Regions from separate parts of the Caballeronia sp. SL1002 genome, predicted to be linked through region 3. Evidence: predicted binding sites of a transcription regulator. Region 3 holds the regulator's gene; each other region holds the start of a gene.
The links. Region 3 encodes LexA, which represses DNA repair genes until DNA is damaged. Its sites were predicted from a motif close to ACTGTATNNNNATACAGT; they were not measured.
Positions count from the first base shown of each region.

Region 1: a site for LexA is predicted at 4,862-4,879, ahead of AC3D25_RS28995 (putative DNA modification/repair radical SAM protein). Genes of this name have one in related genera too.
Region 2: a site for LexA is predicted at 2,235-2,252, ahead of AC3D25_RS11520 (ATP-dependent helicase). Genes of this name have one in related genera too.
Region 4: a site for LexA is predicted at 5,086-5,103, ahead of recA (recombinase RecA). Genes of this name have one in related genera too.

Region 1 covers NZ_JBYMUW010000005.1:1,021,554-1,028,980, forward strand. The annotation lists gene AC3D25_RS28955 (chemotaxis protein) at 1-466, shown strand, start outside; gene AC3D25_RS28960 (hypothetical protein) at 692-958, opposite strand; gene AC3D25_RS28965 (response regulator) at 1,294-1,725, opposite strand; gene AC3D25_RS28970 (hypothetical protein) at 1,811-2,155, opposite strand; gene AC3D25_RS28975 (transporter) at 2,358-3,398, shown strand; gene AC3D25_RS28980 (DUF4148 domain-containing protein) at 3,496-3,789, opposite strand; gene AC3D25_RS28985 (hypothetical protein) at 3,957-4,403, opposite strand; gene AC3D25_RS28990 (hypothetical protein) at 4,378-4,719, opposite strand; gene AC3D25_RS28995 (putative DNA modification/repair radical SAM protein) at 4,892-6,103, shown strand; gene AC3D25_RS29000 (UdgX family uracil-DNA binding protein) at 6,117-7,427, shown strand, end outside.
Region 2 covers NZ_JBYMUW010000002.1:1,933,819-1,941,245, reverse strand. The annotation lists gene AC3D25_RS11540 (NAD(P)-dependent alcohol dehydrogenase) at 1-437, opposite strand, end outside; gene AC3D25_RS11535 (RNA-binding S4 domain-containing protein) at 714-935, opposite strand; gene AC3D25_RS11530 (hypothetical protein) at 1,314-1,721, shown strand; gene AC3D25_RS11525 (hypothetical protein) at 1,852-2,115, shown strand; gene AC3D25_RS11520 (ATP-dependent helicase) at 2,281-4,380, shown strand; gene AC3D25_RS11515 (DUF4088 family protein) at 4,680-5,444, opposite strand; gene AC3D25_RS11510 (AzlD domain-containing protein) at 5,575-5,925, opposite strand; gene AC3D25_RS11505 (AzlC family ABC transporter permease) at 5,922-6,626, opposite strand; gene AC3D25_RS11500 (helix-turn-helix transcriptional regulator) at 6,801-7,427, opposite strand, start outside.
Region 3 covers NZ_JBYMUW010000002.1:1,392,207-1,399,633, forward strand. The annotation lists gene AC3D25_RS09045 (sulfate/molybdate ABC transporter ATP-binding protein) at 1-61, opposite strand, end outside; gene cysW (sulfate ABC transporter permease subunit CysW) at 1,332-2,225, opposite strand; gene cysT (sulfate ABC transporter permease subunit CysT) at 2,222-3,121, opposite strand; gene AC3D25_RS09060 (sulfate ABC transporter substrate-binding protein) at 3,334-4,371, opposite strand; gene lexA (transcriptional repressor LexA) at 4,661-5,314, shown strand; gene AC3D25_RS09070 (hypothetical protein) at 5,435-5,776, shown strand; gene AC3D25_RS09075 (DUF2939 domain-containing protein) at 5,899-6,513, shown strand; gene AC3D25_RS09080 (universal stress protein) at 6,564-7,076, opposite strand; gene nodI (nodulation factor ABC transporter ATP-binding protein NodI) at 7,290-7,427, shown strand, end outside.
Region 4 covers NZ_JBYMUW010000002.1:237,934-245,360, reverse strand. The annotation lists gene sucD (succinate--CoA ligase subunit alpha) at 1-357, opposite strand, end outside; gene sucC (ADP-forming succinate--CoA ligase subunit beta) at 478-1,659, opposite strand; gene AC3D25_RS04025 (DUF2889 domain-containing protein) at 1,801-2,442, opposite strand; gene recX (recombination regulator RecX) at 2,669-3,397, opposite strand; gene recA (recombinase RecA) at 3,937-5,007, opposite strand; gene AC3D25_RS04010 (response regulator) at 5,238-5,972, shown strand; gene AC3D25_RS04005 (sensor histidine kinase) at 5,980-7,427, shown strand, end outside.

The sequences.
Region 1 (7,427 bases), on a different contig from region 3:
GTCGAGCGAAGCCGAGATCAACGAAGCCAATACCGGCCGTCTGCGTCTGAAGCCGGGCTCGAAAGTGCTCGCCGCCGACGACTCGGGCGTCGCGCGCAGCCTGATCGAACAAAGTTTGACCGCGATGGGCGTGCCGTTCGTCATGACCAAAACCGGTCAGGAAGCGTGGGATTTCCTCGAAGGCGCGCAGGAACGCGCGCTCAAAGCCGGCACGACGGTCAGCGATGAGATCGCGCTCGTGCTGACCGACCTCGAAATGCCGGAAATGGACGGCTTCACGTTGACGCGCCGGATCAAATCGGAAGCTGCATTGCAGCATATTCCGGTGGTGATTCACTCGTCGCTGTCGGGATCGGCCAACGAGGAACACGTTCGCAAGGTCGGCGCGAACGCGTATGTGTCGAAGTTCGTTGCGGCCGAACTGGCCTCCGTGATGCGCGACGCGCTCGAGCGCACGGGAACTTAAGAAATCACAAACGGTTGTGTAGCGCACGCAGCCGCCCGGTAGACGAAAGCCGGGCGAATATTGCAACGCATCAGCGCGTTTTTTCCGATGTTATTCGTCTGCTAATAGCACACGCACCGACGCCCGGTGAATCGAGACCTTTTGGGTCGGAATTCACCGGGCGTCGGTGTTTTACTGCTTCGGAGCGCGCTTGGCCGGGTTGACCGGCCGCGCGTTCAGTTGGCCTTATTGACCGGCCGTGTTCGTGTTGCCGCCTTGAGCACGTGCGCCGGATTGGGACAGCGAAGCGGTCGAGCCGCCGAACGCGCGTCCGTCCGTGCTGTACGTGGCTTCTTCGGCTGCGATCGTCTGCGCGCTTTGGCCGCGTTGCGAGACCGGTGCGCCGACGTTCGGGCGATACGACGGTGCCGGGCCGTAGCCGCTGGCAAAGGCCGGTGCTGCAACAGCAGCGGAGACAGCGATCAGGAGAGTAGCGATCAGATTCTTTTGCATGGTGAGCTCCAAATTCGTTTCAGGGTAAGCGCCGCAGCGGTCTGGCTGGGAAGTGCTGCTGGTCGATGAAATGCAGTGTATACCCCTACTATCAATTTATTATCTCAATGAATTTCAATTCACTTTTCAAGATCGCAGAACAATCCCGGTCCGATTAGTGCAAGGATTTCGCTGAAAGTCATATGGGATAAGGAGCTACAGAAAACCCCGAATTTTCGGTTGTTTTGGGGGACAAAACAATTAAACGTGACGATTCGTCGCGCCTGTCTAGCGACATCGTCTGATATGGCTCAATACGCGGAAATTAAATTACAGACAGCTTCCATGGGAAGCCGTCAGTGAACCATTTGTCCGATCAGCCGAACCAGTTCGCCGGTGGGATTGCCTTTTTGGCAATAACCGTCGAAACCAGCGCTGAGACCTCGCAAACGCACGTAATCCTCGCCGAGCGCGGTGAACGCGATGATGCCCGCATTGCGCGTCGGCGGAATCCGGCGCAGCACGCGGGCGGTGGCGAATCCATCGTGTTCCGGCATGCTGATATCGAGCACGATCACGTGCGGCACCCAACCGTCGATGGCCCGCAGCGCATCCACTCCGCTCAGCGCAAAACGCGCGTCGTAGCCGTCGGACGCCAACGCGGCGGAAAGACTTTCTGCGCTTGCGGGGTTGTCGTCGACAACCAGAATGCGCCAGCGCTCAACATCGACATCGACACTACGGTCGGTCCACAACGCACATTTTGGGGAATGGGAGACTGATTGCATGAGCGCTCGATAAATTCATCTGAGCGAAAGCAGAGCATTTTTCGCGCCAGCGACAAGCGATCTCGCCGCCGGCGTCGTGCAATTTCTATTCGGATTCGCCTTTTTTAGGCTTGCGACGCTTGCTCACCGATTCGTCGTCCGAGCGCAGTTTTGCGTTCGCCTGCACGAGCAGACTGGCGTCGCTCTGACGCAGCGCGCGGTCGAGCGAGGCGAGCGCATCGCGCAATGCGGCCTTTTCCGTCTTGCCCAGATGCGCCGGCCCGGCTTCTTCAACCAGCTTCCCCTCCTTCTCCAGACGTTTGAGAAGCTTGGCGCCGAAACGGCTGTCGATCGACTTCTCGCCGAGCAATTCGCCGATCCGCGCGGCAAGCTGTGTCAAGCCGGTTGCTGTCGTCTGCGTGGGTTCGTCTTGTTCGTCGCGCTCATCCACCGTTTTTCTCCCCGAATTCACCAGGCGCCCGAGCCGTATCGGCCGCGGAGACCGCCTTGCGTGGCGATAGGTTATCGCCAGAATGTGACAAGAATGTGTTCGTTTCCTCAGACCGAGTCAAATGTTTTTCGGGACGGGCAAAGGGGTGCGCGCGGCGCGCGGCGATGTGAAAATACCCGTCAAACGCCCAACCAAAAAGCCGATGACGCCTCCCACCGCCCACTCGCCGAGCCCCGGCCTTCCTCGTTACGGCTCCGATTTTTCGGGGCTGGTCTGCGGCTTTCGTTTCACCCGGGACGAGTGCGGCGTGCCGATCGATTCGGACGGCGCTGCGGTATGGATGGCACAGCCCGAGCCGGCCCATGAATTCCTTTGGCTCCATTTCGATCTCGCCAATAGTTCGAGCGAACGCTGGATCCGCACGCACCTCGGACTGCCCGAAACATTCTTCGAAACCTTACGCGACGGTTCACATTCGACGCGAATCGAGCATCAGGAAGGCGCACTGCTCGCCGTCATCAACGATGTCATCTTCAATTTCGAACTGACGCCCGCGGAGATCGCGACGCTTTGGGTCTACACCCATCAAAAACTGCTGGTGACGGCGCGGCTGAAGCCGCTGCGATCGGTCGACACGCTCCGTGAATCCGTGCGGCGCGGCGAAGTATTTCGCTCGCCCGCCGAACTGCTCACGCATCTGCTGCGCGATCAGGCCGAATTGCTCGTGCAAATCGTCCGGCGCACGAGCGTCGAACTGGACGGTATCGAAGACCGCTTTCTCTCGATGCGCGCGCCCACCAGCCGATCCGACCTCGGCGCGATGCGACGCGTGCTGGTGCGCCTTCAACGACTGCTCGCACCGGAGCCCGGCTCGGTTTTCCGCCTGCTGGCGCGGCCGCCGCGCTGGCTGCAACTGCACGACGTCCAGGATCTTCGCGACGCGACCGAGGAATTTTCGCTGGTGCTCGGCGATCTCGCCGGGTTGATCGAGCGAATCAAGCTGCTGCAGGAAGAAATCGCGACGCGTCTCGATGAACAAAGCAACCGGACGCTCTTCACCCTGACGCTCGTCACCGTGCTCGCGCTGCCGATCAATATCGTCGCGGGCTTTTTCGGGATGAACGTGGGCGGGATTCCGTTTGCCGAAAACCGTCACGGCTTCTGGCTGATGGTGGTGATTGTCGCGACCTTTACCGTGCTCGCCGGATGGTGGGCGTTCCGGCGCCGGCGCGAGCGCGTCTAGCGTACGCATTCAGCGTGAAAATCGAGCGTGCAAGTTCAGCGTTCAAAGCGCACCGCGAAGAACCGCGCAAGGCGGTTCTTTGCGGATGCTGCTGGAATCAGGGCGCGGACGCCGGCTTCGCTTTCGACGCATCCACCTTCTTCTGCGCGTCCTGGAGATTTTGCGGGTAGTTGGTCTGGCTGCCGCCCGGCTGATAGCCGTTCTTCTCGAGTTCCTTCAGTTCCGCGTTTTTCTTGTCGCGTGCCGCCTTGCGCTGAGCTTTCTTGCTCGGCTTAGCGACGGAGGCAGCGGTATCGGCGGCGGGCGTCTGCGCCATTGCAACCGGCGCCCAGGCGAGCGCGAGGCCGATCGATGCGGCTATCGCTACGGAAACCACTCGGATTCGAAGCATCAGGCAATCTCCAAAGAGAACATCGGTCAATTCAAACTCAGGGGGAACCGGTGAGGCGCGATTCGGGAGCCATCATCGTCGGACCATATTAACCAAGCGCGATGCACGCGACAATCGACCATTTGGCATAAGCGTTTCGCACAAACAGGCACGCGGCGCCAAAAGCGTCAGACGCCGCGCCGGAAGTCGAGGGCGACGGCGGCGAACGCCGCGAGCTTGCCGATACATTCGACTGCCGTCAGGGCCGCCAGCAGCCGCGAGCGCTCATATTCGCCAGGAATTTCGGGCGCCATGGCGAGCACGCTCATCAGGCAGACGAAGAGAAACGCATAGCGCGCGAACCGCGAACCGCGCAGCGAAAATCCGACGATCGCGAATAGCAGCGCTTTTGCCGCAACGATGGCGGCGACCTCCTGCACGTCGCTGCTGGCGTCGAGTTCCCACGGCAATTCCACGACCGACCACGCAAGCACGAAGCACTTCGACGCCTGAGCGAAGCTGCTGACGCCACTGCGTTCATTTTCCTGCGCCGACGCGGACGGCGCGCCGGCTTGGCGTTCGAGCGGCCAAAGGTTCGCGGCGGACGAATCATCGTGGGAAGGCGGTCGGCGCATGACGGTTCTCGGCGGGCGTTGCGTTGACCGGCGCGAGATCGTCGCAGCCAGCAAAGCGCGCCGGCGGGTAGACCAGCGCGAAGGGTCGCCGCACGCGGTCGGCGCGGCATCTCGATTCAGCGTAGTCGATCAAAAAGAACGCGTCCTGAAGGGCGTCTCTACTCTCCGCAACGGCTTCCAATGAGCAAAATGCCCGTCCCATAAGGCTCCGGTGCGGTTCGGCCGACCACTGAATCCCGAGGACACCGTCTGCCTCGGTACTCATCCCGATGGACAAGTCATAGACGCTCGCGCGATTTACATTGCATTGCAGCATGAGTGTCGTTTCCCGGCGACGAGCGTTTCTGGAAGCGCGGATGGACGTTTTCTGGACGCTTGAAGCGCACATTCCGGCGTACTTGAACCATTTGGCCAACTCATCATTTCGAGCTTGCGTTGCAGTTCCGAACACGTAGAATACTGTATAAATGTACAGTATTGGTGGATTTATGGAGTTGCCCGAAAAGCTGGAAATCCTCGCCGACGCAGCCAAATACGACGCGTCCTGCGCAAGCGGCGGCGCGCCGAAGCGCTCATCGCGCGGGGTCGAAGGGCTTGGCGCCAGCACCGGCGCGGGCATTTGCCACAGCTTCACGCCGGACGGGCGCTGCGTGTCGCTGCTGAAAATCCTGCTCACCAATTTTTGTCTGTATGACTGCCAATACTGTGTGAACCGGCGTTCGAGCAACGTGCCGCGCGCGCGGTTCACGCCGGAAGAAGTGGTCGATCTCACGCTCGATTTTTATCGGCGCAACTATATAGACGGCCTGTTCCTCAGCTCGGGCATCATCCGTTCTTCGAATTACACGATGGAGCAACTCGTGCGCGTGGCGAGATCGCTGCGCGAAGACCATCAGTTTCGCGGTTACATTCATCTCAAAACCATTCCCGACGCAGACCCGCAACTGATCGCCCAGGCGGGCCGGTACGCCGACCGGCTGAGCGTGAATATCGAATTGCCGACCGAAGTCGGCTTGCAGCGGCTCGCGCCGGAAAAAAGCGGACGCACCATCAAACTTGCGATGGGTTCTATCCGGCTCGCGCAGGAAGAAGCGCAAAGCGAGCCGCGCGCACCGCGCTTCGCGCCCGCCGGGCAAAGCACGCAGATGATCGTCGGCGCGGATGAAACCGACGATCGCACTATTCTGTCGACCGCTGAAACGCTTTATGGGTCGTATCGGCTGAAGCGCGTTTATTACTCGGCGTTCAGCCCGATCCCGGACAGCCCGTCGGGGGTGCCGTTGCAGCCGCCGCCGCTATTGCGCGAGCATCGGCTGTATCAGGCTGATTTTCTGTTGCGCGGTTACGGTTTTACGGTCGCCGAACTGCTCGATACCCCCGGCAACCTGCCGCTCGACGTCGATCCGAAACTGGCCTGGGCGCTGTCCCATCGCGAAAATTTCCCCGTGGACGTGAACCGCGCGCCGGTTCGCATGATCGCGCGCGTGCCAGGTATCGGCATGCGCAACGCTAAACGCCTCGTGGAATTGCGCCGCTCGCGCCGCATTCGCTACGCCGATCTCGCGCGGCTGCGCTGCGGCATGGCGAAAATCAAACCTTTCGTCGTCACGGAAGATTACCGGCCCGCGCTGCGTGAAACGCCGTCAGAGCAATTGCGACGCGCGCTCGCCGCCGCGCCGCAACAGCTCGCGCTGCTCTAGCCCCAAACGCGCCATGGAAGTCATCACCATCCAGGACGATTTTCAGGCGTGGCGAACGGCTGCATTAGAGGCGCTCGGACGCAAAACGCGGCCGGAAGAAATCGAATGGCGCGTGCCGGACGGCGACACGCTGGATCCTTCGCTCTTCGATCCCCCCGGCCCGATCCAGCGTGGAGCGCCGGTCGAAAGCGCGTCGGTGCGGGTATCGAAGGAATTCGGCGCGCTGCTGAACGACGCCGCGCATTTTCGGGACGCCCAGCGCTGGGGGTTCCTCTACAAAGTGTTGTGGCGCTGGGCGTCGGGCGACCGCGCGACCGCGTCCGCCGCCGACGAAGACGGCGCGCGGCTTTATCGCATGGCCAAAGCGGTGCGGCGCGCGCAGCACGACATGATCGCTTATGTGCGATTTCGCCAGCGCCCGCCGGAACTCGGCGCGCCGGAATACGTGGCGTGGTACGCGCCGGACCACGACGTGCTCGAATGGGGCGCGGAGCATTTCACGCAGCGCATGGGGCGATCGACCTGGCTCATCACCACGCCGCACGGCGCGGCCATGTGGAACGGCCAGGCGCTCCGGCTCGAAAAGCGCCGCTCGGTGGCCGCCGACCATCTGCCCGACACGCCCGACGAAGCCGAATCGCTCTGGCTGACCTACTACAAGAGCATCTTCAATCCGGCGCGGCTGAACGAGCAGGCGCTCGCTCAGCACATGCCCGTGCGCTTCTGGAAAGGCTTGCCCGAAGGCGCGCTGATTCCGCAGATGGTGAGCGACGCGCGAACCGGCGCGCAGCGGCTTGCGCAGACGCGCGAAGTCGGCGCGCTCGAAGGAAAAGCCATCGCGGTCGACGCCGAACAGGCGCAGCCGAATCGCGCTGCGCCGTCGTCGCTCGATGCATGCCGGCGTTGCGATCTCTGGAAGAACGCGACGCAGGCCGTGCACGGCGTGGGTCGCAGCGACGCGCGCATCATGCTGCTCGGCGAGCAGCCCGGCGATCACGAAGACCTGAAAGGCGAGCCGTTCGTCGGTCCGGCGGGCCAATTGCTCGACGACGCATTGCGGCGGGCATCACTGCCGCGCGCCGACGTGTATCTGACCAATGCCGTCAAGCATTTCAAGTGGGAGCCGCGCGGCAAGCGGCGTCTGCACAAGACGCCCGCGCAACGCGAGGTGGACGCGTGTGCGTACTGGCTCGAAAAGGAACTGGAGACGATCGACTCCCGCGTGATCGTGACGCTCGGCGCAACGGCGCTCAACGCGCTGTTCGGCAAGCAAGCACGGTTGCAGAGCTATCTTGACCGCGTGACGACGCACGGGGGACGGTGG
Region 2 (7,427 bases), 540 kb from region 3:
TGAAGCGTAAAGGCTTCATCGACGACGATCGACTTCGAATAGCCGCCCATCGTCATTTTGCCGGTGTGCTTGTCCGGCGCGTTGTACGTGCCGACAAAGCCTTCCGGACCTTCGCAATATTGTTCGAGGCCTTCCTTGCAACTGGCGCACGTGCGGCACGAATCGACCATGCAGCCGACGCCCGCGAGCTGGCCGACCTTGAACTTCGTCACTTCCGCGCCGACTTCGACCACCCGGCCGACGATCTCGTGACCCGGCACGACCGGATACACCGCGTTCTGCCATTCGTTGCGCGCCGTGTGCAGGTCCGAGTGACAGACGCCGCAATACAGAATGTCGATGCGAACGTCATGCGCGCCAGTGTCGCGGCGATCGAACGAGTACGGGCCGAGCGGCGCGTCGGCGGATTCGGCGGAATAACCTAGCGTCTTGAACATGGAGAGGCTCCTTTTGGGGCATTGAGCGTGATTGGCTTGCTGGACGAGTGAGCGCTCGGGCGAGGAGCGCCGGTTTGCCAGCAAGGGAAAAACGAGAGGGCGCGAGCGGCTGTAGGGCGGCGCGCCTGAAACGAACTTCGGGGCTGAATCTAACGATACGAGAGGATGCAAACGCCGCCGAAGCGGCGCAACAGCGGCCGGGCGTCGACGGTTGAGGGACGTTACCACCGATGGCGAATCTCTGCCCGATGCGCCCGCGCGATCGCTGACCGAGGCTCAAGCCGGCTTGAGCACCTTGATCTTCGATCCATCGAGCATCACGGTCTGGCCCGCGCGGATCTTGCACGTCTTGCGCAATTCGACGCGGCCGTCGACTTTCACGTCGCCCATTGCGACGCGCGCCTTGGCCGAGCCGCCGCTGTCGGCGAGGCCCATCAGTTTCAGCAGATTGTGAAGTTCGACGTAGTCGCCGGTCAGGGCGAATTCGAGTTGCGGCATGGCGGAGTTTTCTTGGGGGTCAGGAAGGCGCGCGGGCGGATGCCCGAAGCGGCGGCGGACACTGGACGAATCCCGCGCATCGCGCCGCAAGATCGCCATGATAAGCCACGCGGGCATGCGCCGTGCTGTACCGACGGCGCACTGCCGCTTGCGTGAACTTTGATTTTCCCAAATGTCAGGAAATGAAACCTTCGGTAACAATGACTGGTTTTCGCGAACTGACAGGCGAGCGGCGGGTCAATCCTTATGATCGATGCAGTCCCGGTCGTTCTCAACTCGAAGAAGGCGGGCAGCCCGCAAGACGCTAGAAGTACTACGGCATCGCGTTGAATTGCGGCTCGCTCGCGGATCAAAGACAAACCGGAAAAGGAACTACAGATGACTCAAGTTCGAAACCTGCTGTTGGGCACCACTGCTTTTATCGCCATCTCCACTGCGGCTTTCGCGCAGACACCGGCCACTCCCGGCGCCGACGCCGGCCAGATGTCCGCGCAAGTGCAGGGCGCGCCGGGCGTGACGCCGCCGCCGCAGAACCTGGTCGCGCCCGCGCCGACGGACCCGCTGGTTCAGAAGCGCAACGCGAACGCACAGGCGAACGCGGAATACAAGGCATCGAAGAAGGCTTCGAAGGACGCGCGCAACGCCGCCAACAAACAGGCGAAGGCGCAGTACAAGGAAGAACTGAGCAACGCCAAGATCAACCGCAAGGCCGACAAGCAAGCCGCGACCGCCGAACTGAAGGCTGCCGAGCCGAACGGCCCGGATCACCCGACGCTGGAACATTGATAGCCGTCTCTGGACGAGGCATGGAGCTTCGTCCAGCTTGCCGTGCAGCAACCCGTGCAGCAACCCGTGCAGCAACCCGTGCAGCAACCCGTGCAGCATGCCAATAACACTCGAATAGAAGAGCACCAACATGACATCGACCAGCAAAAAACTCAGCGCGTTGCTTCTGGCCGGCGTATTCGCCACGGCCGCGGGCGCTGCGTTCGCACAATCGTCGAGCACCGCCGCGCCGATGACGCACGCCGACAAGAAGGCCGCGAAGAAGCAGGCGCAAGCCGACAAGGACGCCGACGTCGCCCAGGCTAAGGCCGACAAGAAGAAGACCGAATCGCAATCGGAAGCGAACGAAGCCGCCGCCGATGCGAATCTGAAGAACGCGAAGAAAGCCCAGTAAGCCGTTGCAGTCCGCTTGAACGCTGCAAAACGAACGCCGATTGCCCGCCCGGTTCGCCCGTGCGGGCCGTTTCGTTTTTAGGGCCAAAAGCCTGCCGCGCCAAGGACTTGCACACGCGGGTTGTATGGATATACAGTGTGCGTCACCTTTCCCTCGAAGCCACCCGTGCTGACGCTCAACCGACCCGCTCCCGCCGATTTCCCCTATCTCTCGAAGCTCAACGATGCCCAGCGCGAGGCCGTCGAGTTCGGCGCGGACGAGGCGGACCGGATCGGCGGGCCGCTGCTCGTGATCGCGGGCGCGGGGTCGGGCAAGACCAACACGTTGGCACACCGCGTCGCGCATTTGCTGGTGAAGGGCGCCGATCCGCATCGCATCTTGCTGCTCACATTTTCACGCCGCGCCGCGCAGGAAATGACGCGCCGCGTGACGCGCATCGCGATCAACGCGCTCGGCTCGAAGGCCGCGATCGCGCAAGGGCTGCAATGGTCGGGCACGTTTCACGGCATCGGCGCGCGTTTGCTGCGCGATTACGCCGATCTCGTCGGCTTGTCGCCGTCGTTCACCATCAACGACCGCGAGGATTCCGCCGATCTGATGAATCTCGTGCGGCACGAACTCGGGTTGTCGGCGAAAGAAAAGCGTTTTCCGGCCAAATCCACGTGTTTTGCGATTTATTCGCGCGTGGTGAACACGGGCGCGTCGCTCGCCACCGTGCTCGATCAGGCGTTTCCGTGGTGCCGCGAATGGGAAGCCGATCTTCGCGCGCTGTTCGCCGCTTACGTGAACGCAAAACAGGCGCAAAGCGTGCTCGATTACGACGATCTGCTGCTCTACTGGTCGCATCTCGCCGCCGAGCCCGAGATCGCGGCGGACTTGTCGAACCGTTTCGACCACGTTCTCGTGGATGAATATCAGGACACCAACCGTCTGCAGGCGTCCATCCTGCTCGCGATGAAACCGGACGGGCGCGGCCTGACGGTGGTCGGCGACGACGCACAGTCGATCTACTCGTTTCGCGGCGCGACGGTGCGCAACATTCTCGATTTCCCGGCTCACTTCGATCCCCCCGCGCGATGCGTGACGCTAGAACGCAACTACCGGTCGACGCAGCCCATTCTGGAAGCGTCGAACGCGGTGATCGGACTGGCCGCCGAGCGGTTCACGAAGAATTTGTGGACCGACAAGGCGTCGGCGCAGAAGCCGCGCATCGTCACCGTCGCCGATGAAGCCGATCAGGCGCGCTATATCGTCGAGCAGGTGCTCGAAGCGCGCGAGGGCGGCATGACGCTCAAGTCGCAAGCCGTGCTGTTTCGCACCGCGCATCACAGCGCGGCGCTCGAGATTGAACTGACGCGGCGCAATATTCCTTTCGTGAAGTTCGGCGGCCTGAAGTTTCTGGACTCGGTGCACGTCAAAGACGTGCTCGCGGTGCTGCGCTGGGCGGAAAATCCGCGGGATCGCGTGGCCGGGTTTCGTGTCGTGCAACTGCTGCCGGGCGTCGGGCCGGCGATCGCGGGCCGCGTGCTCGATCAGGTCGCGGCGGGAGACACTGCGCGCGCGCTCGCCGGATTTGCCGCGCCGGCGCGCGCGAGCGAGGACTGGCCGCAGTTCGTCGCGATGATGGCGAAAGTGTGCGGCCGCGAGAGCGGCTGGCCCGCTGAATTCGAGATGATCCGGCGCTGGTACGAGCCGCACCTGGAGCGCAATCACGAAGACGCCGCGATCCGCCACGGCGACGTGCTGCAGATGGAAAGCATCGCGTCCACTTACCCGACGCGCGAGCGGTTTCTGACCGAACTCACGCTCGATCCGCCCGATGCCACGAGTGATGAATCCGGTGTTCCGTTGATCGACGAGGATTATTTGATTCTCTCGACCATCCATTCGGCCAAGGGGCAAGAGTGGCGCAATGTGTTCGTGATGAATGGCGTCGATGGGTGTATTCCTTCGGATCTCGGGACCGGTAGCGAAGCTGAGATCGACGAGGAACGGCGGCTTTTATATGTCGCGATGACGCGCGCCAAGGAGGATCTGCACATCGTTACGCCGCAGCGGTTTTATGTGCACAATCAGGCGCATCTCGGGGATCGGCATGTTTGGGCTTCGCGGACGCGGTTTATTCCTGCGGAGCTTTTGGCGCGGTTTGATGCTGCCGCTTGGCCTGTTGTTTTGCGCGGCGGGCCGCCTACTGCTTCGGGGCTTGCTGCTGCCGCGCGGGCCAAGGTCGATATCGCTGCGCGGCTTAAGAAGATGTGGGAGTGACTGTCTTTTTGCGCTGCCGGGAAACTTGCTTTCTTTTTGATCTATTAGCGATGCCCCTGTGCGGGGCGGCAGTCACTTTCTTTGGCTAGCTGCAAAGAAAGTAACCAAAGAAAGTAACCAAAGAAAGCAGCTTATCCGCCCAAGTGTCCACCACTCATAATTTCGCGGATAGGCGCGCAAGCCGATTCGGATATCGCGCAGTTATTCGAATTGGCACAGCGCCTGTCAGTTCCATCCTCGCTGCGCTCGGACGTTGGGGCTTTCCGGGCCTGGCGCTTGTGCCGTTTGCTTCTCTTTCTTTATCGCTGCGCGCGCGATGGTTTCGGCGTTCGCGCCGGGGGCGCGAAGATCGCGCGGAGCCAGGACGCGAAGCGCGTGAAGCCGTCGTAGGGTTCTTCTATGAACAAATCCGGCTTCAGCGAGCGCAAATATTCCAGCACTTGCTGCGCTTCCTGCTTCTGGATCGAACCGTGGAAGATGCCCAGACGCAACAAACATCGCAATTCGCCCAGCTTCTCCCGCGCATTCGATCCCACACTATGCTCGACCGCGATCTTCGTCTCGTAGACGCGCTGCCGCAACGAATCCGCAAGCCGCCACGCCGGCGTCTGCATCTTCGCCTCGACCTCGGTAATGTCCATCGCCGCCGCCTTCATCTGCGCCGCCAACGCATCTATCTGCGACTCGTCGCCCTTCGCCTCCGTCACGATCGCCGTCGCCCACGCTCGCGATGCCTTCACCAGATCCTCAGCCTTCCAGTCGGACCGCACCGCAAAACTGAAACCGTGTTCCGCCGCCTGACCGATCAGAATCTCCACGACCTCCGGAAATTCCTTGTCGAGCGCGCGTTTTGCCCACGCGTACTGGCCGTTTTGCAGCATGCGCTGCACGGCCTGCTCGGTGAGCGGCGTTGGATTGTCGAGCAGCTTCGCGCGCAGGAAATCCTCGAACGACGGCGTGATGAACTGCGGATCGAATTTGAGCGACAGACGAATGAACGACTCGAAATCGCGTTTCAGCGAATCGATCGTCTCTTCCCGCAAATTGAGGGTGATTTGACCCATGTGTGTTCCCGGTTCCGTCCCGAATTAACATCGGGATCGGCAAATACTTTCGGCACCCGAGTAGACGGGGCCATTCGACTCTTATTACGGCACTCGCGCCGGGAACTTGAGTGCTTTATCGTCGCCGCTCCTAGGCGATCACTACCAATTGCCAGAAGAAGAACACGGCAAGCGCCGCGCCGATCGTCACTAGCGGCCGCCGCGTCGCCACGCACACCGCCACGCCCGCAAGCGCGGCGATGAGTTGCGGATTGCGCCAGGTGATTTCCGCGCCGCCGCCGTGCGGGGACACGGTCATCGGAACGATGATCGCGGTCAGCACCGTCACCGGCACAAAGCCGAGCGCGGTCTGGACCACAGGCGGAAACGCCAGGCGCTCGCCGAGCACGAACACGGCGGCGCGGATCAGGTAGGTGACGAGCGCCATGCCGAGAATCAGGACGACATAGCTCGAAAACATCGTGTGCAGAACGGCGCTCATTGCGTGCGCTCCTTGTGATGCGGCTTGGCTGCGCGCGGCGGACGGGCGCGGCCGGCGCGCTTATCGCCGATCAGCGTCAGCGCCATGCCCACCGCGATGCCCGCCAGCACGGCCGCAAGCAAACCGAGCTTGTACGGCCACGCTTGCCACGCGAACGACAGGACGCCCGCGGTGAACGCCGCGCCGATAAACCGCACGGCGACGAGCTGCGGCACCACGATCGCGATAAACGTCGCGACCATCGCGAAATCGAGGCCGAGCGCCTGCAAGCCGGGAAAAGCCGCGCCGAACAACAAGCCGGCGAGCGTCCAGAGCTGCCAGTTGAGATACATCGCGAGGCCCGAGCCGAAGAAATAGTACGGCCCGGTTTCGCCCGGCGCGCGCTTTCGATAATGCGCATAGACGACGGCGAAAACCTCGTCGGTCATCATCGCGGCGAGCGTGAGACGCCAGCGCGCGGGCAAATGCGCGACGTACGGCGCGAGCGTTGCGGAATAGAGCAGATGGCGCAGATTGACGACGAACGTCGTCGCCCAGACCACGGCGAAACTCGCGTGCGCGGCAATCAGTCCCACGCCGATAAATTGCGCCGATCCCGCGAATACGGCGAGCGACATCGACTGGCCGTGCCAGAGCGCGAGCGGGCTCGCGGTCACGAGCGTGCCGAAGATCACGCCGAACGGCGCGGCGCCGATCATCATCGGAATGGTGTCGCGTGCGCCCGCGGCGAATTCGCCGAGGCGGTTGTTGTTGACGGTGGACGGGTCTGACGGGCGATTCACGGTTTCCTCCTGAGGCAGCGAGGATACGGCCAATCCTGCCTCCGAGACTTGTACGTTCTTGCGGTGTGCGCTGAGCCGTGAGCGATTAAGCGATTATCGCCATCGACCCGGCGACACACCGTACGCACGCTTGAAATGCCGCGTGAAATGGCTTTGATCGGTGAAACCGCTGGCGGCGGCGATCTCGGTCACCGGCACGCCCGCGCGCAACGCGCCGAGCGCCCGCAGCAGGCGCATGTGGTTGCGCCACGCGTGCGGCGCGAGTCCGGTTTCGCGCGTGAAAAGCCGTGCCGCATGAAACGTCGATAACCCGACGCTCGCCGCGAGTTCCGCCAGCGTCAGGGGCTCGGCGAGATCGTCGGTGAGGCGCGTTTTCATGGCTTCGACGCGCACGGCGTCCGCGTGCAGGCGCGCGCGCGTGACGCGCGTATCGGCGTGGCGCGCGACGAGCGTGGATACGGCATCGACGAGTGCAGTTTCTGCTGCGAGCGGATCGGCGGCGGATTCGAGCGCTTGATGCGCGCATACGAGGCGATGGGCGAGATCGGGATCGCGGATGATTTCGGCTGCGAACCACGGCGTGGGTTGCTCGCGTCCGGCGATTTCGCTCGTGAGCGATTGCACGAAGTCCACTGGCAGATAGAACACGCGATACCGCCAGCCTGCATCGACCGCCCGCGCGCCGGTATGCACCTCACCGGGATTGATGACCGGAATGGA
Region 3 (7,427 bases):
CATTGTCGAGGGCGGTGAAATCGCCGAAGCGCTTTTGCAGATTGCGGACGATGATGCTCATGGGTTTGCCTTTTTTCTCAATCGATGCTTTGCACTGGCGTTTCGTGGGGTGTTTACACCGTCTGATGCGCTCGTGCTTATCTGGAAACTTGTCTTCGTGTACGTCTATTAGCGATGCCCCTGTCCGGGGCGGACCGTTTTGGCTTGCTCGCGCTCTGCTCGTGTTTGCCTGCGCTTCCTGGGAACTTGCTTTCGTGTACGTCTATCAGCTTTGCCCCTGTCCGGGGCGGACCGTTTTGGCTTGCTCGCGCTCTGCTTTTGTTTGCCTGTGCTTCCTGGGAACTTGCTTTCGTGTACGTCTATTAGCGATGCCCCTGTCCGGGGCGGACCGTTTTGGCTTGCTCGCGCTCTGCTCGTGTTTGCCTGTGCTTCCTGGGAACTTGCTTTCGTGTACGTCTATTAGCTCTGCCCCTGTCCGGGGCGGGACTCACTTTCTTTGCTGCTGCAAAGAAAGTAAGCAAAGAAAGCAGCTTATCCGTCTAAGTGTCCACCTCTCATAACCACACGGATAGGCGCGCAAGCTGATTCGGTCGCCACGCACTCACACGTATTGGCACAGCTCCTGTCAGTTCCATCCTCGCTTCGCGAGGACGACGGGCACATCTAAAAACCGTCGGTTCTGGTTCTGCCCCGCCGGCAGGCACTTTGTGCCTGCCGGGATGAATGAGCGGCTCCACTTTGTTGTGCGGTGCGATGGCCGAGTCAGCTTGCGCACCACTCCGGGAAACCGTTCGTGGTGGACGCTTAGACGGTCACGCTGCTTTCTTTGGTTACTTTCTTTGCAGCAGCAAAGAAAGTGACTGCTGCCGCGCACAGCGGCGTGCTAATAAACCTACACGAAAGCAGGTTCCCAAGAAGCACCCGAGCATCAGACGGTTTACCCCGCCAACCCTGAAGCCGCTCCACGGCGCCGAATCTCGTGCTGCTTTCTTTGGTTACTTTCTTTGCAGCTAGCCAAAGAAAGTGACTGCTGCCGCGCACAGCGGCGTGCTAATAAACCTACACGAAAGCAGGTTCCCAAGAAGCGCCCGAGCATCAGACGGTGTAACCCACCCACCCTCAAGCCGCTCCACGGCGCCGAATCTCGTGCTGCTTTCTTTGGTTACTTTCTTTGCAGCTAGCCAAAGAAAGTGACTGCTGCCGCGCATAGCGGCGTGCTAATAAACCTACACGAAAGCAGGTTCCCAAGAAGCGCTAAACGACAAAAGCAACGGCGCCAGCAAACCAAACCCGTGCAAGTTCCCAGAAAGCGCCAAGCAACCAAACCAACCTCAACCCTGCGCAGCCGCCGACATCCTCCGCTCAGCAAGCAACTTAAGCCCGAGCGTAACGAGGGCCAACAACGCCAATAACGAAGCCACCGCAAAAGCCGCGGAAAAGTTGTACTCGTTGTAGAGAATCTCGACGTGAAGCGGCATCGTGTCGGTCTGTCCGCGGATATGTCCCGACACCACGGACACCGCGCCAAACTCGCCCATCGCGCGCGCGTTACAGAGAATCACGCCATACAGCAGCCCCCACTTCACATTAGGCAGCGTGACGCGTCGAAAGATCTGCCAGCCGGAAGCGCCGAGCACGTGTGCGGCTTCTTCCTCGTCGTTGCCCTGCGCCTGCATCAGCGGAATCAGTTCGCGCGCGACGAACGGGAACGTGACGAAAATAGTGGCGAGCACGATCCCCGGCACGGCGAAAATGATCTGCACGTTGTGATCGAGGAGCCACGGTCCGAACCATCCCTGCGCGCCGAACATCAACACATAGATCAATCCGGAAATCACCGGCGACACCGAAAACGGCAAGTCGATCAACGTCGTCAACAGCGCCTTGCCGCGAAACTCGAACTTCGCGATACACCACGACGCCGCCAGCCCGAACACGACATTCAGCGGCACGGCGATGGCGGCGGTGATTAACGTGAGCTTGATCGCCGACCACGCGTCCGGGTCCTTCAACGACTCGAAGTAATACTCGACGCCCTTGCTGAACGCCTGCACGAACACGGCGGCGAGCGGCACCACGAGGAACAGCGCGAGAAACATGAGCGCCACGCCGGTCAGCACCCAGCGCACGGCGCGCGGCTCGGTGACGGGATTGAGCGTATGCACTTCACGGCCCGCTCGCGCGGTCCCGAGCGGGGCGACGGCTTTCTGATCCGGCGAACTCATGGGCGGCTCCCTTCGACATGCAGCGAACCCGCAACCGCAGGCGCGGCCGGCCCGGCGCCGCCACGGCTCGTGCGCCGTTGCAGGAACCATTGCAGCGTGTTGATCAGGAGCAGCATCAGGAACGAGACGCACAGCATCACGACCGCGATCGCCGTAGCGCCCGCGTAGTCGTACTGTTCGAGCTTCGTGATGATGAGCAGCGACGTGATCTCGGACTTCATCGGCACGTTGCCGGCGATAAAGATCACCGAGCCGTATTCGCCGAGCGCCCGCGCGAACGCGAGCGCGAAACCGGTCAGAAGCGCGGGGAAAAGCGAGGGCAGCACGACGCGCCGGAACGTGAGCCAGCGCGTCGCGCCGAGGCACGCGGCCGCCTCTTCCTGCTCGCGCTCGAAGTCTTCGAGCACCGGCTGCACCGTGCGGACGACGAACGGCAGGCCGATAAACGTCAGCGCCACGAGCACGCCGAGCGGCGTGAACGCGACCTTGATGCCGAGCGGCGCGAGATACTGGCCGATCCACCCGTTGGTCGCGTACACGGCCGCGAGCGAGATGCCGGCGACCGAGGTCGGCAGCGCGAACGGCAGATCGACGACGGCATCCACCACGCGCTTGAACGGAAACTCATAACGCACAAGCACCCACGCGACCAGAAAGCCGAACACGGCGTTGATCAGCGCGCCACCGAGCGCCGCGGTAAACGTGAGCCGATACGACGCGACCACGCGCGGCGAAGTAACCGCGCGCACGAACTGCGCCCAGTCGAGCGTGGCCGTTTTGGCGAAAGTCGCCGCGAGCGGAATCAGCACCACGAGGCTCAAGTAAGCCAGCGTGATGCCGAGCGTCAGGCCGAAGCCGGGCAGCGCGCTCGGCTTGCGGAAAGTCAACGTCGTCATGCTTCGTTCATCCTGTTCCAGCGCGCCCGCCGTGCGTGAATGCCTGGCACGTAGAGCGCTGAGGGGTCACCGCCGCGAAATACAGCAGCGTCGCGGCGGCGTCGTTATGTGCGGTCGAGCCGCTTATGGGCACTGCTATTCTTTCGATGCTTCGGTCAGGCGATTCTAGACGCGGCGCGGGCATCGCACACACGACTCACCCGCGCAATGATTTACTGCGGCTGATAGATCGAATCGAACACGCCGCCATCGGCGAAATGCGTTTTCTGCGCCTTGGTCCAGCCGCCGAACGTATCGTCGACCGTATAGAGCTTCAGCTTCGGAAACTGCTTCGTGAGCGCGGCCGGCACTTTGCTGGAGCGCGGGCGATAGAAATTGCGCGCCGCGATTTCCTGCCCTTCCTCGCTATACAGATATTGCAGATACGCTTCGGCCAGCTTGCGCGTGCCATGACGATCGACGACCTTGTCCACCACCGCGACCGGCGGCTCGGCCAGAATGCTCACCGACGGCACCACGATCTCGAATTTGTCAGAGCCAAATTCTTTCAGCGACAAAAACGCCTCGTTTTCCCACGCGATCAGCACATCGCCCTGACCGCGCTGCACGAAACTCGTCGTCGCGCCGCGCGCGCCGGAATCCAGCACGCCGGCATTCTTATAGAGCGCCGACACGAATTCCTTCGCCTTCTGCTCGTTGCCGTTCGGCTGGTGCAGCGCGTACGCCCACGCCGCCAGATAATTCCAGCGCGCGCCGCCCGAGGTCTTCGGGTTCGGCGTGACAATCGACACCCCCGATTTCGCCAGATCGTTCCAGTCCTTGATCTGCTTCGGATTGCCCTTGCGCACGAGGAACACGATCGTCGACGTATAAGGCGACGCGTTGTCCGGCAGCCGCTTTTGCCAGTCGGCGTTGACGAGCCCCTTGCCCGCCAGCGCGTCGATGTCGTACGCCAGCGCAAGTGTCACGACGTCCGCCTGGAGCCCGTCCAGAACGGCGCGCGCCTGTCCGCCCGAGCCACCGTGCGACTGCTTGAAGGTCACGGTTTCGCCCGTTTCGGCTTTCCACTTCTTTGCAAACGCCTGATTGAAATCCTGATACAACTCGCGGGTCGGATCGTAGGAAACGTTCAGGAACGACGTATCCGCATGCGCCTGCGCGATCATTCCCGCGCCCGTCGCCGCACCCAGCACCAACGTTGCCAGCAGTCGCCGCGACCGCGCCCCGAAACCCGTTTTCAGACTAAGCATTCCCCGTTCTCCGTCGTTGTGAGTTGATGGAGCGAGTCTATCGACGGGCTTTCATTATTAAAAATAATTGTTCTTCATTTTTTAATACTCAAAAGTGGTAATGACGGCTGGGCGCGGCGTTGCGGCACGAAAACCGATGTTCGAGCGATCAAAATAAGGCGCGAAAACCCTTGCTCGCGAGGCTTGCACGCCGAACTTCAAGTAAAGCTTGAAATGCGCGAGATACTGTATAAAAATACAGTCACCTGTCCATCCATACAGTGCACCAGAGGCCTTGCCAGTGACAAAAATGAGCAAACTAACCGCGCGGCAGCAAGAGGTGTTCGAACTGATCCAGCGCGCCATCGAGCGCACCGGTTTTCCGCCGACGCGCGCCGAGATTGCCGCCGAGCTGGGTTTTAGTTCCGCGAACTCCGCCGAAGAGCATTTGCGTGCCTTGGCGCGCAAGGGTGTGATCGAACTGGCGGCGGGTGCGTCGCGCGGTATTCGTCTGCTTACGGGCAACATGGAGGACGCGCCGCACCAGTTCACGCTGCCGCACGCCAGCATCATGCAGTTGTCGTTGCCGCTTGTCGGGCGCGTCGCGGCGGGCAGTCCGATCCTCGCGCAGGAACATATCGCGCAGACCTATATGTGCGACCCGGCGCTCTTTTCGAGCCGTCCGGACTATTTGCTCAAGGTGCGCGGTCTTTCCATGCGCGACGCGGGCATTTTCGACGGCGACCTGCTCGCCGTGCAGAAAAAGACCGAAGCGAAAGACGGGCAGATCGTGGTCGCGCGAATCGGCGACGACGTCACGGTCAAGCGCTGGAAACGGCGCAAGGACGGTGTCGAGCTGATCGCCGAAAACCCGGATTACGAAAATATCTTCGTTGCGTCGGGCAGCGCGGAGTTTGCGCTGGAAGGAATCGCGGTCGGTTTGATTCGATCCGGCGAGTTCTAAATAGCGCGGGTTCGGACCAGCACGGCTGATCCGGGCGGCGCAATCCATCAAATCGATATTGCAAGACGGCGGCCGCACTCGCGGCGCGCCGCGGTGTGTCCTATTGTCTGGAGAAACATCATGGAACGATTCGCCCGTTTGTTGCCCTTCCGTCAGTTTGGCCGCCTGCGTCACTTGCGTTCACTTATGTCGTGCAAGCTGCGAACAGCTGCCGCAGACGTCGCGTCGGCCACGCCCGGCCTGTTCGATGAATTGCCGGCGCTGCCCTCACGCCAACCGGCGTTTGCGCGCGTTTCATTGAGTTCGTCGGTGCATGCACAGGCGGAACGGCGCGCGCCGGTGCGGATCTATCGCGGGGAATCGCGCGTCATCATGGTCGGCAATATCGACGAGGTGTCGCGCATGATCGACCGTTGTATCGACGAAGAACGTGCCGGTGTCGAGGGTGGGCTTTTCGCCTGATGGACTTCGGCTCGACTTCGGCTCGACCGCGGCGAGAAAGGACAAACGCAATTTCCGGGATCAAACGCGCACGAATGCGGTCCATTCAGGGACCCTGGTAATCAGAAAAGGCGCTCGACCGTATGACCCGTACCCGTAAGTCCGTTCTCGTCACGCTTGTACTCATCGTTGTCGCCGCGGCATGTGCGCTGTTGTACGCGTCGCCGTATATCGTGCTGGATCGCGTGAAGCGCGCGGCCGACGCGCGCGACGCCGCAACCGTGAATCAGTACGTCGATTTCCCCGCGCTGCGCGACAGTCTCAAGGAGCAAGTGTCCGGACTGCTGACGCGCCGTCTGGATATTCAAAAAAGCGGGAATCCGCTGGCGGTGATCGGCGCGATGATCGGTGCGGCGCTAGTCGGGCCGCTGGTCGATTCCTACGCCACGCCTGACGGCGTGGCCGCGATTCTCAACGGCATCCCGCCGCAAGGGAATCCTGGCGAGCGCCCGCCGCCGCCGGTCGCCGCGTCACCGGATGCGTCCGCCGCCCCGGCCAACGCACCCGCTCCGGCGTCTCCCGCGACCCACGCCGATGAAGCGCAAAAGCCGCCGCCGCAAACCGCGGCGGCCTATCGCGACGTCAACACGTTTGTCGTCACGTATCAGCACGGCGCGGGCGATGCGCATTATTCCGCGATCTTCCGTCGCACCAACTTGATTTCGTGGAAGCTGGTCGCGGTGGATCTCAACGGATAGCGGCAAGCTGAGCCGTCGAAAAAGCACGCGCCCAGCGGAAACCAAACGCGCTAAACGCTGGCTTCGGCTGTGCGGGCGGCTTTGCGCGCGGCATCCTCGGCTTCAGCGGCCTCTTCCGATTCACCCGCCGCGCACACGGCAACCAAAATGCTGCACGAGACGCGATCGAGCAGCGGCGTATTACCCGCGCCCATCCACCAGCGCGCCAGTCCGTTACGGCAGCGATGCCCGACCACGACCAGATCCACTTTGAGCGTCTCGGCGAGATTCGCGATTTCATCGATCGGATGACCGAACGCGAAGTGGCCCTGTGCGGGCAAGCCGCGTTCGGTGAGCCAGTCGACGCCTTCCTGCAGGATGTCGCGCGCGGCATCCTCGAAACGGCCGCAGGCCATATCGGTCAAGAGGCCCGCGCTTTGTGCGATGCTCGAACGCATATCGACCACCGCGAGCACATGCGTCTCGGCTTTCAGTTCGATGGCGAGGTTCGCGCCCTGCCGGAGCGCCTTGCGGCCTTCGCGGGTGCCGTCGTAACAAAGAAGGATTTTCTGGTAGCTCGCCATGATGGTTCTCCTCGCCCCCGGGAATTCGGCGCGGCGTTGCCTGCATGATCGTGCGTCGCCGCTGGCATGGCAACGATGGAAAACGCTGATGCGTCGAAACGCGTCCGAAAGGTTGAAGCGGGGTTCGTGCCAGGCGCGCGCCAGCCTTGATCGATAGGGCTCCTCGCGCTGTTCGCCAATGCTTCGTGCACGACACACCGTCGCCATGCGCGCATCGGGTGCGCCACGGGTCCGCGCGAGCGCCGCCGTGGTGCGTGCATTAAACTAGCCCGCTCGTCCTTCTTCCAAAAAACGCAGGCTAAAGGCATGTCAGACGTAGCAGATTCAACGGCTTCCGGCGTCGCCGCCATC
Region 4 (7,427 bases), 1.2 Mb from region 3:
ATTTTCGCGACGCATGCGGTCCTTGATCTCGAGCATGTCGCGAACCGGAATGCCTTCGGTGATGCAGATCGCGAGATCCAGATCCGCTTCGACCGCTTCCCAGATCGCCGCAGCCGCGCCAGCCGGCGGCACGTAGATCACCGAAACGGTTGCGCCCGTTTCGGCCTTCGCTTCCGCGACGCTTGCATAGATGGGAATGCCTTCGAAATCTTCACCGGCTTTCTTCGGGTTCACGCCCGCCACGTATGCCTCACGGCCGTTCGCGTACTCGCGGCAAGCGCGCGTATGGAACTGACCGGTCTTGCCGGTGATGCCCTGCGTGATGACCTTTGTGTCTTTGTTGATCAGAATCGACATGTATAGACCTCTGTTCGTTTGGCGGCGTCCCGCCCGCGCCCGATGTCTCGGGCGCGCGGAAAAACGCCGCCATTCGTATCTTATGGAACGCTCGTAACCGCTTTACGCAGGGTAAAGCGCTTACTTGCCAACGGCGGCCGCAACCACCTTCTGCGCGGCTTCTTCCATGCTGTCAGCCGCGATGATCGGGAGACCCGAATCCGCCAGCATCTTCTTGCCGAGGTCCTCGTTCGTGCCCTTCATGCGCACGACGAGCGGCACCTTCAGCGACACGGCCTTCGACGCCGCGATCACGCCTTCCGCGATCACGTCGCAGCGCATGATGCCGCCGAAAATGTTGACCAGGATCGCCTTCAGGCCCGGGTTCTTCAACATGATCTTGAAGGCTTCCGTGACCTTTTCGGTCGTCGCGCCGCCGCCGACGTCCAGGAAGTTCGCCGGCTCGCCGCCGAAGAGCTTGATGGTGTCCATCGTCGCCATTGCCAGACCCGCGCCGTTCACGAGACAGCCGATATTGCCGTCGAGCGAGATGTACGCGAGATCGAACTTCGACGCTTCCACTTCAGCCGGATCTTCTTCGTCCACATCGCGATACGCGACGATGTCCGGGTGACGGAACAGCGCGTTCGCGTCGAAGTTGAACTTGGCGTCGAGCGCGATCACCTTGCCGTCGCCGGTGACGATCAGCGGGTTGATTTCCGCGAGCGAGGCGTCCGTTTCCCAGAAAGCCTTGTACAGACCTTGCAGGATGGCGCGCGCTTGCGGCAGCGATGCGTCGGGAATGCCGATCTTGCGGGCGAGGTCGTCCGCGTCCGCATCTTGCAGGCCGGTTGCCGGGTCGACGGGGAACTTGTGCAGCAGTTCCGGCGTCTTTTCCGCGACTTCCTCAATGTCCATGCCGCCTTCGCTCGACGCCATCACGACGACTTTTTGCGAGACACGGTCGAGCACCAGGCCGATGTACAGTTCCTTCTTGATGTCCGCGCCTTCCTCGATGAGCAGGCGGTTCACCTTCTGGCCTTCAGGGCCGGTCTGGTGGGTGACGAGCTGCATGCCGAGGATCTGGTTCGAGTATTCGCGAACCTGCTCCAGCGACTTCGCAACCTTCACGCCGCCGCCCTTACCGCGGCCGCCAGCATGAATTTGCGCCTTGACGACCCATATCGGGCCGCCCAGCTCTTCCGCGGCCTTGACCGCATCATCCACCGAGAACACGGGCTTGCCGCGCGGGACCGCGACGCCGAACTTCCGCAGGATTTCCTTACCCTGGTACTCGTGAATCTTCATGCGTGATTCCTTCAGTCTGAGAGTTGGATAGAACTTCGTGTTTTCTTGAACCGCTTGTTTCTTCAGATTCTTTTCAGATTCTTTCTTGCAGATTCTTGGCCTGATCGGGCCGATTTCTGGCTTGTTCCGTGCATGTTCCGTGTTAGCCGCGGTTCGTCAGGTTTTCTCGCCCGAGTTCTCTACGTTCTCCGCATTCGCCTTACGCTCGTCTCGCTCGTCTCGCTCGTTCGCAAACCATCGCGGATAAAACTGCCTGACCGCTTCGCCATCGAAACGCAACGCGTTGCATCGGCCAAGCTGAAAAGGTGGTTTATCGGGAGATTCGGACTGAGTACCCCGCTCCCCGCCAGGACCACCGCTGTTCGTGTCCCAGACCTCGCCCGCAAATGCCTGGATTGCGGCTGTCGGCAAGACAGCGCACAACTCGGTGAGATGCGTGCAACCGACGGTACCCGCCAGAAGGCGAGTGACGTCGCGGCGAAAATTTTGGAGGAGATTGAGTCCGACGAGCGCGCGGTAGGCAGAATTCGACGCTGCACAGAGACCGCCATAGGGCGCCCATTCCGAGGACGCGTTGGCGTCGACGATGGTGAGCTTGCGGTCGATGGTGATGCGCAGCCAGAGTTCATGGATCGGCAGGCCAAGAGGCCGGACGCCCGACGCGAGGTGAACATCGCGCGGCTTTTCATCGGTTAGACAGGCTTCGATGTCCCACAGACCGTCTTCGCGCTCGAAAGCTTCCAGCCGAATCGCGCGACGGTGGCGCAATTGTCGGGAAACGGTTGGAGTAAGCGGCATGCAGGATGGAAGGCCGGAATCGGAAAACCCTTAAATTTTAGCATACTGAGTATTTGTCGCTGGAGCGGGTTTGATGCGCGACGGCTTACGGCGCGTTGTGCGCCCGGAAGAGTGTCGCAGACGGAAGCCTGCGACAACGCTCGAAACATGGTTTCGACGCGGCGCGCGGCGTCCTGACATACGGGATTGAATGCGGCCGGAAGCCTTTGGACGAGAGGCCGACTGGCTATTCGTCGAACTCGTCTTCGCCGCCGCCCTTGAGCACTTTGACGATCACGCCGCTCGAAAAACCCCGCGCCGCCAGGAACCTGCCCTGCTTCGCGCGCTCGGCCGAAGTTGTGGGCGGCTGACCGAACTTTTTGCTCCAGACCGCGTGGGCGCGCGCGAGATCCGTCTGCTGCAACTTCACGCCGACTTCCTCGATCAACGTATCGCCCACTGCGTGCCGCTTAAGTTCATTGACGATCCGGCTTGCGCCCATCCGCCCGGCGCGCCTGTGCACGATACTTTCGACAAACCGTTCGTTCGACAGCCAGCCCTCGCGTTCGAGCGTATCGAGGAGCGTTTCCAGCGAATCGGCTTCCTCGACAAATGGCACGAGCTTGCGCGAAAGTTCAACACGACTGTATTCGCGACGCGATAAATAACCGAGCGCGCGACCTTTCAGCGATCGCTGCGGACGCTTGCTGGCCTTGGCTTCGGGATTCACGTCCCGGGCGCTCGGCGCCTTGCGGCGGCCCGGGGCAGAACGGCTATAAACAGCTTCGACAAATTCGGGCTCGGCGTCGGGCGGTTGTGCTTCCGGGGCGGGCGCGCATTGTTCGAAGGGCTCGAACGGGTCGGCTTCGTCGAAAGGATTGGCGTGGGCCATGCCTTCGTGCGGCGACGCGCTTCGTGGCGCGCGAGCGGTCGCGGTCGCGGGTTGGGCCTTTAGGCTCAGCTCTTCGCTGACCATCTTTCGGGCGCGTTCCAATCGCTCGTTTCTCGCCAGCTTTTCCGCACTGGTTTCCGGACGGACATTGGCATCTGCATCGCCTTCCACGAGATTTGCAGGAGCGCCGGCGTTTCCCGCGTGCCGAGCCGCGCCAAGTGCGCCATCCCGCCCAAAGGTGCGCCCGCCTGATTCGTCGCGCGCGAACGCGTCGCCAGAAATGCGACGCGCCGGCACAGATCGCTCTGTGCCGGCGCGTTTTCCAAATGAGCTACCCGAAGAGCTACCCGAAGAGCTACCCGAAGAACGCCCGAAGGAATTTCCCGCTGAACTACGCGAGAAGCCCCCCGATTTCGGATACGTTCTTTCGCTGCTTCGTTCGTAACGATCGCCAGTTTCGGTTTCGGCTCCAGCTTCCGCAGAGCTGCCTGCGCTCGCCTCACCGTCACCGTCACCGTCACCGTCGCTCGATGTGCGGTTCCGGTCATCACGGCGGCTAAAGCTACCGCCGACTTTCGATGACCCAAACCGGCTCTTGCGCATGATCGTCCGCTATCTCGCTCTTACTCTTCGTCCGCAACTTCGACGCCCGGCGCGAACGCCTCGGCCATTGCATTGACGCCGAGCGACTCGCGAATCTTGTTCTCGATTTCACGCGCCATCTCGGGATTTTCGCGCAGGAATTCACGCGCGTTGTCCTTGCCCTGACCAATCCGCTCGCCGTTGTAGCTGTACCAGGCGCCCGCCTTGTCGACGAGTTTCGCCTGCACGCCGAGGTCGATGATTTCGCCCTGACGCGAGATGCCTTCGCCATACAGAATGTCGAAGATCGCCTCGCGGAACGGCGGCGAAACCTTGTTTTTCACGACCTTCACGCGCGTTTCGTTGCCGATCACTTCGTCGTTCTTCTTGATCGAACCGATACGGCGAATATCGAGACGCACCGACGCGTAGAACTTCAGCGCGTTACCGCCCGTGGTGGTTTCCGGATTACCGAACATCACGCCGATCTTCATGCGGATCTGGTTGATGAAGATCACCAGGCAGTTCGTGCGCTTGATCGTGCCGGTCAACTTGCGCAGCGCCTGCGACATCAGACGAGCCTGCAAGCCCGGCAGCGAGTCGCCCATTTCGCCTTCGATTTCAGCCTTCGGCACGAGCGCCGCAACCGAGTCGATCACGATCATGTCGATCGAGCCCGAACGCACCAGCGCATCTGCGATTTCCAGCGCCTGCTCACCCGTGTCCGGCTGCGAAATCAGCAGGTCCGACGCGTTCACGCCGAGCTTTTGCGCGTACTGGACGTCGAGCGCGTGTTCCGCGTCGATAAACGCCGCCGTGCCGCCGATCTTCTGCATTTCCGCGATCACTTGCAGCGTCAGCGTGGTCTTGCCCGACGATTCCGGACCGTAGATTTCCACGACACGCCCGCGCGGCAAACCACCGACGCCCAGCGCGATATCCAGCCCGAGCGAGCCGGTGGACACCACTTGAATATCCTCGACCACTTCGCCCGCGCCGAGACGCATGATCGACCCTTTGCCGAACTGCTTTTCGATCTGGGAAAGCGCGGCAGCCAGCGCCTTGCTCTTTTCCGGAGTCATGCCAGCCGGGCCTTTCTTGCTTTCTTCCATGAATCGTCCTTTGCTATGATGAACGGCGTCCGAGGCGTGCGCGCGGGCTTCGGCCCATCCAGCGCACTGAATTCAGACACTGTATAAAAAAACAGTGGTTTTTGCAAGCCCGATTGTCGGGGCGCTGCATTTTAATGCGCCTCGCGAACCGCGTGAAAACCACGAGAACACCTGGAGACCGCCGCGCCGGGCGAAATGCGGTGCCGGCAATGCCTTTTGCGCACACTACGATGCGAATCCTCATTGCCGAAGACGACAGCATACTCGCGGACGGCCTCATTCGATCACTCCGCCAATCGGGATACGCCGTCGATCACGTGAAGCACGGCGTCGAGGCCGATAGCGCCCTTTCGATGCAGACTTTCGACCTGCTGATCCTCGATCTCGGCCTGCCGCTCATGTCAGGCCTAGAAGTCCTGCGACGCCTGCGCGCCCGCAATTCGCAGATGCCCGTCCTCATCCTGACAGCCGCCGACAGCGTGGACGAGCGGGTGAAAGGCCTCGACCTCGGCGCCGACGACTACATGGCGAAACCGTTCGCGCTCAACGAACTCGAAGCCCGCGTGCGCGCGCTCACGCGGCGCGGCGCGGGCGGCGGTCCGACCGTCGTGCGGCACGGCGCGCTGTCGTTCGATCAGGTCGGCCGAATTGCCTATATCAACGAGCAGGTGATCGAATTGTCCGCGCGCGAACTTGGCGTGCTGGAAGTGCTGCTCCAGCGCGTCGGCCGGCTCGTCTCCAAGGAGCAACTCGTCAACCACCTGTGCGAGTGGGGCGAGGAAGTCAGCAACAACGCGATCGAAGTCTATGTCCACCGGCTGCGCAAGAAAATCGAACCGGGCGGCGCGCGCATCATGACCGTGCGCGGCCTCGGCTACAGCCTCGAAAAAGCGGCGGCGAACGCACCAGCCGTGACCGAAAGCCCGGCGCCCGAACCGCTCCCCGCCAGCCCTCACTATAAGTAGACCGCTCATGGCGTCGCCCGCTTCCCCCGAGCGCGCGGCCGCGCCCCGTTCGCCGTCCGCCGATCCCGACGCCACCCGCGACGCGCGCTACGCCAATCCGTTCGCGCCGCCCGACGAACTGGAGCCGGACAGCGCGCCGCATCCGCGCTCGCTGTTCGGCGAAATCCTCGACTGGATGCTCGCGCCGCTTTTGCTGCTCTGGCCGATGAGCATCGCGGTCACGTATCTGGTCGCCAAGTCGATCGCGAACGGGCCGTTCGACCGCGCGCTCGAAGCCGATGCCTACGTGCTCGCGCGCCAGATTCAGCCGATAAACGGCGTCGCCGAGCTTCGCTTGCCCGACGCAACGCGCGATTTCCTGCGGGCGGATAACGTCGATAGCGTGTTTTTCCAGGTGCTCGGCACGCGCGGCGAACTGGTGAGCGGCGACCGCGACATGCCGCTGCCGCACGACGACGACCGTCCTCAGCCGGGCCTCGTCGAATTTCGGGACGACGTGCTGCGCGGCAACGATATCCGCGTGGCCTACACGACAGTCGACATGCCGACGCTCGCGGCGTCCGCCGCCACGCCGGGCCGCGCCGCCGTCCAGCCCGTGCTCGTGCAGGTAGCCGAGACGCTCGACAAACGCAGCCAGCTTGCCAACGACATCATCAAGGGCGTGATCCTGCCGCAGTTCGTGATCCTGCCGCTCGCGATCGTGCTGGTCTGGTTCGGACTCTCGCGCGGTCTCGCGCCGCTGCACGCGTTGCAATCGAACATCCGCGCGCGTCGTCCGGACGATCTCTCGCCGCTCGAAGCCGGGCGCGCGCCGCCCGAAATCGCGCCGTTGGTGGCGTCGTTCAACGATCTATTGACGCGGCTCGCGCAGAACATGGAGTTGCAGAAGCGGTTTATCGCCGACGCCGCGCATCAGATGAAAACGCCGCTCGCCGGCTTGCGGATGCAGGCGGAGCTTGCGTTGCGGCAGGACGCGCCGGCGGAAGTACACCGCTCGCTCGAACAGATCGCGACCAGTTCCGAACATGCCGCGCGGCTCGTCACACAATTGCTCGCCCTCGCCCGCGCCGAAAACCGGGCGAGCGGCCAGGTTTTCTCGCGCGTCGAACTGACCGATCTGGCGCGCTTCGCGGTGCGCGACTGGGTGCAGCCCGCGCTCGCCAAGCAGATGGACATCGGCTACGAAGAACCCGCGTATCCGGTCGAAGTCGAGGGCAACACGGTGATGCTGCGCGAAATGCTGTCGAATCTCATCGACAACGCCATCCGCTACACGCCCGCCGGCGGCCGGATCACGGTCCGCGTACGGACGGACGAAACGAACTCGCGCGTGGTTTATCTCGAAGTGGAAGACACGGGCCTCGGTATTCCGCCCGCCGAACGCGAGCGCGTGGTCGAGCGCTTTTACCGGATTCTCGGGCGCGAAGGCGACGGCAGCGGACTCGGACTTGCGAT